2 regions of the Streptococcus sp. NSSLK0004 genome follow, and region 1 is predicted to be linked to the other one. Evidence: predicted binding sites of a transcription regulator. Region 1 holds the regulator's gene; the other holds the start of a gene.
The links. The regulator CtsR, encoded in region 1, represses protease genes until heat stress. The targets are predictions, from matches to a motif close to TTGGTCAAAAAAGGTCAAANA.
Positions count from the first base shown of each region.

Region 2: AC4CS8_RS07845 (ATP-dependent Clp protease ATP-binding subunit) is a predicted target of CtsR. The motif match lies at 1,688-1,708, and genes of this name have one in related genera.

Region 1 covers NZ_CM180142.1:1,801,412-1,803,881, forward strand. Annotated here, with positions in the region: gene AC4CS8_RS09240 (ATP-dependent Clp protease ATP-binding subunit) at 1-734, opposite strand, end outside; gene AC4CS8_RS09245 (CtsR family transcriptional regulator) at 737-1,195, opposite strand; gene AC4CS8_RS09250 (DUF6568 family protein) at 1,478-1,816, shown strand; gene tsf (translation elongation factor Ts) at 2,253-2,470, opposite strand, start outside.
Region 2 covers NZ_CM180142.1:1,512,766-1,515,235, forward strand. Annotated here, with positions in the region: gene AC4CS8_RS07845 (ATP-dependent Clp protease ATP-binding subunit) at 1-1,565, opposite strand, end outside; gene AC4CS8_RS07850 (VOC family protein) at 1,953-2,318, opposite strand; gene AC4CS8_RS07855 (chloride channel protein) at 2,358-2,470, opposite strand, start outside.

The DNA of each region.
Region 1 (2,470 bases):
GCAAGTGCTGTTTTTCCGACACCAGCATCACCAACCAAAACTGGATTGTTCTTAGTTTTACGTGATAGGATTTGAATCATCCGTGAAATCTCAGCATCTCGACCAAGCACAGGCTCCATCTTTCCTTCACGCGCCAAGGCTGTTAAATCGCGTGTGTAATCCTCCAAACCACCACTTTGTGGTTGAGGCATTCCCATCATATTACCAACCGTTGCTTGCTTAGGTTTTCCACCTTTCATCAAGGTCCGAATAGCCTTCAGATGTTCCTTAGTAAAACCGGCCTTTGCCTCCAGATTTTTTCGTAAATCCAAGAACCGAATCTTGTCATCAGAATCTTCAAAGTGAAAACCAGCCTTATCCAAAATCTGTGAAGCTGTTGACCGCTTGTCCAACAGCATCCCCATGAAGACATGTTCAGTTCCTAATTCTTTACTTTTGACAATCTCAGCAATCTTTTCAGCAAAAACCTGTAATTCTCCCGTCCGCTTAGATGAAGGTAGAATGACAAAATCTTCCAATTCCTCACGATAAACCTTGTCCGTAACCACATAGGTCGCGTGTTCGTAGTCCGATACATCTGCTGGATATTCTGCCAAGACAGATCCCGCAATCGTATCAGGATTAATTACAAAAGCCAGCAATAAATGCCAGGTTTCCAAGTAATCACTATTATAACGCTGTGCTATCAATTGAGCATCTTCATAGACGGCCTGTAAACCTCTTGAAATCTTCATTTTTATTCCTCTTTCCTATCCAAACGGCGTAAAATCTGATACATCATCCGTGCTCGAATTTCACCAGCTTCTTTTCCTAAAACCTCATCCGAACTGGTTGCAAGCAAAAGATTGCCTTCACGCTCTGTCATTAACTGTTCATCAAAGAGTAATTGTAAAATATCTGCAAAGACCGTTGCCGATAAACTGTCTCCCATATTTTTCAACAGATCACGAACCAATTCATGCTTGTCCGAAAAGGTAATCCGTCCGATACGAATGTAGCCTCCGCCACCACGCTTGCTTTCCACAATATAGCCACGGCTGGCTGTAAAACGGGTCTTAATCACATAGTTAATCTGACTGGGTACCACTTCAAACCGACTGGCCAATTCACTTCGACGTAACTCCGCTACACTGACCTGGTCTAGGATGGCTTTGATATGCTCTTCGATATAATCTGATGTATTTTTCATCGCCATAGTATCGCCTCTTTCTTTGACTATCTTTGACCATTATTATACCTTAAAAAAACAAATTTTGAAAGCAAAAGCCCAGCTAACCTCGTAGCAGAATTTTGAAATCTTTTCCAAAATTTTCTATAATGAAAAGAAAAAACAGAAAGGACTATGGCTTCCGTATTTAGTTGAACTGAATACGGGCTACGGACTGGGCCAAAAAGATAAACGAGAACTGGACGCTTGCATCGTCGTTCTGTTTCCTATTTTGTCTGTGTCCGCTTACAGCCCTTTATATCTTACACCATGAACTTTCAAGACTACATTCAAGATTTTACAAACGTAACTGTGGAGCAAGCACAGAGCCTTCTAGCTGCCAAAGATGGCGGTATTCTCTTCATCGGACGTGTCACTTGCCCTTACTGCAACCGCTTCGCACCAAAACTTCATAAGGTCGCTCAAGACAAACAGATGACTGTTCATTTCCTTGACTCTAGCCAAGTCAGCCCTCAACTCCAAGCTCTCCGCGACCACTACCAAGTACCTACCGTCCCTGGCCTCTTGGTTGCCAAAGAAACTGGTGTCCAAGTCCGCTGCGATTCGAGCATGACCGAAGAAGAAATTGCGGAGTTTATTCAAGACTAAACCAGAACAAACAAAAAGCACTGACCACAAGGCCAGTGCTTTTTAAGGAGATTATGAAAAATATTTAGGATTGATATTAGTATAACCCAAACAGCTATATCCGACATCCGACCTAAGACTGATTTATCAAAAAGAACTCCTCTTCGGAAGTTCTTGAATTGTTGGATAGTCTTTCTGTTTACTTTCACTCACTTCAAAGGTCTGGGAAACCTCTGAAGGCTGGAGATAGTGAACCAAGTTCGTAAACAAGTCCAGCTGGGATACTTATATTTTAGAAAGCTAGCAAAAAGCATCGACCATAAGTCGGTGCTTTTTTAAGGAGATTATGAAAAATATTTAGGATTGATACTAGTATAACTGAATCAAACATAGCCGACATCCGCCCTAAGACCGAATTATCAAAAAGAACTCCCTTTCGGAAGTTCTTCGTTATATCTTATTTACCAAGAGCTGCTGCCATTGTCGCTGCAACTTCTGCTTCAAAGTCGTTTGAAGCTTTCTCGATACCTTCACCCACTTCAAAGCGAGCAAATTCTACAACTGAAGCGTTCACTGAGTTCAAGTAAGCTTCAACTGTTTTGCTGTCGTCCATGATGTAAACTTGAGCAAGAAGTGTGTAAGCTTGGTCAACTTGAGTGTTGTCAAGCATGAAGC
Region 2 (2,470 bases), 290 kb from region 1:
AAGAGAACAATAGAGTACGGATTGCGACGTACACGCTCTGTTAGCGTATGAGAATTATCATCATACCCGACATATCCTGCTGTGGTACCGATTAATTTGGAAACTGCTGTCCGGTCGCTGTATTCAGACATATCCAGACGAATAATGGCATCCTTATTACCAAACAAGTCTAGAGCTAGTTGTTTAGCCAACTCTGTTTTACCAACACCAGTCGGACCAACAAAGAGGAAGGAGCCGATTGGACGGTTACCATCATCAAAGCCTGCACGATTACGACGAATGGCACGGGATACTGCTTCCACTGCATCATCTTGACCGATTACATTTGTGGCTAAGCGATTTTTCAAGTCCTTGAGGCGTTCGATATCAGAAGCTCCCATTTGAGAAACTGGAATACCTGTCATGCGTTCAACTGCCTGAGCCACATCATTGACACTTGCTACAACCTTTTGGCTTTCCGTATGGTTATCAATCTGCTCTTGCAATTGGTCAATACGGACCTTTTCATTCAAGGCTCTTTCGTAATCCTCTTTTTCTGCTGCTTCTAACTGCATACGTTTGGCTTCAGCCATCTCTGTTTCCAAGGTCTGAATATCTGTCACAGGGTGTTGGGCAGCCAAGTGTGCCGCCGTCACATCGATTAAGTCAATGGCCTTATCTGGCAAGCAGCGCTGTGGAATGTATTGAACTGAATAATCAACTGCAGCTCTTAAAACCTCATCTGGCAATTCAATATTGTGATGAGCTTCGTAGAGCGGTTTGATCCCTTTCAGGATTTGATAGGTATCTTCTGCGGACGGAGCATTAACCTTGACTTCATTGAAACGACGGGCCAAGGCAGCATTTTTGTGAATGGTGTTGCGGTATTCATCTTGTGTGGTCGCTCCAATGACGGTCAACTCACCGCGAGAAAGAGCTGGTTTGAGAATATCTGCCAATCCCTTGGAACCAGAATCCCCACCTGTGCTACCTGCTCCTAAAATCTGATGAATTTCATCGAAGAAGAGAATGATATTACCTGCTTTTTTGACCTCGTCCACAAGATTTTGGACATTTTCTTCAAATGCTCCACGGTACTGGGTACCTGCTTCCAAACCTGAGATGTCGATGGAAATAATTTCCTTATTCTTAATAGCTGCTGGCACATCTCCATTAACAATAGCCTGAGCCAATCCTTCGACCACCGCAGTTTTCCCAACACCAGCATCACCAACAAGAACAGGATTATTCTTAGTCCGACGTGCCAAAATTTCAGATGTTTCTTGGATTTCCTTATTGCGTCCAATGACTGGATCCAACTTACCTTCACGCGCATCTTGTGTCAAATTGCGACCCAGTTTTGCAAGAATTCCGTCTGACTTTATCTGACCTTTAGCCTGTGTTTGAGCCACTTCTTCTCTTTGTGGTAATTGACCAGTCTGGCGGTAGATAGCAAATTCTTCCGGTGTCACTTCACGACCATTTATAGAATACCGACGCCGTTCTGTGCTGTATCCTCCCATGTTCCCCATGAGTTGATTGAAAATATCGTCCATATTGCTAAAGTTGTTGTAATTGTTGTTCATAATAGTTACCTCGTTTAAAATTGTGATGTGTTTAATTGACTAAAACTGACCTTTGTGTGATAAAAAAATTTAATTTCTAGTAGGGAATAATCCTATCTTTCATAGCAACCTCCTTAGAAGTTTATTTGTCCTTTACTGATCAATTGGTCCAAAAGAAAATCAAATTCGAAATTTGACTTTAACTGACCTTTCAATCAAAGAATTCGTAAGGATGATACCTTACGAATTCTATTTTATACCATTGGTCAGTAAAAGTCAATAGTTTTGTTTGACTTTTTTATAAAAAAGATAGAAAAGCCAACATACTCCTCCCATCTTATTTGGTTAGATAGATGTTCAAATAGTAAATTCTTTCAAACTATCAAAAAGACTGGATTTGCTCCAGTCCTACATGACAATCACATTAAAGTGGTGGTTATCCAAGTCAGTAAAGCTTGCACCATAGAAACCGTAGGCATCTGTCGGACGACCTATAACCTGACCTCCGTTAGCCTCTACACGCTCTATCAAGCTATCCACTTCTTCTTTAGTCGTAACATTGATTGAAATCAGCACCTCATTCCCACTAGTTGCTACCTGAAAGGGAACACGCTGGGAAAAGGTATCGGTCTGCATCAAGATTAGGTTGCCACCTTCTGGCAGAGTCGCTGACTTGATGTCTCCGAAAGTCGCCACAGAAAAACCAACTGCTTCATAAAATTGACCCGCTTTTTCAAGGTCTGCTACTGCTAGGTTCATCCAAAATGATTTCATCTTTTTCTCTTTTCTAGTTGATAGACCTAGTATAGACCTTTACTTACCTTTGGTCAAAAATTTGGTCTTTTGTTTGGACCATAGCAGAGCTAAACCGATGATAGCAAGGGAAACTGGCAAGAGTTGAATAGGGAAGAAGAGACTGATAAAAA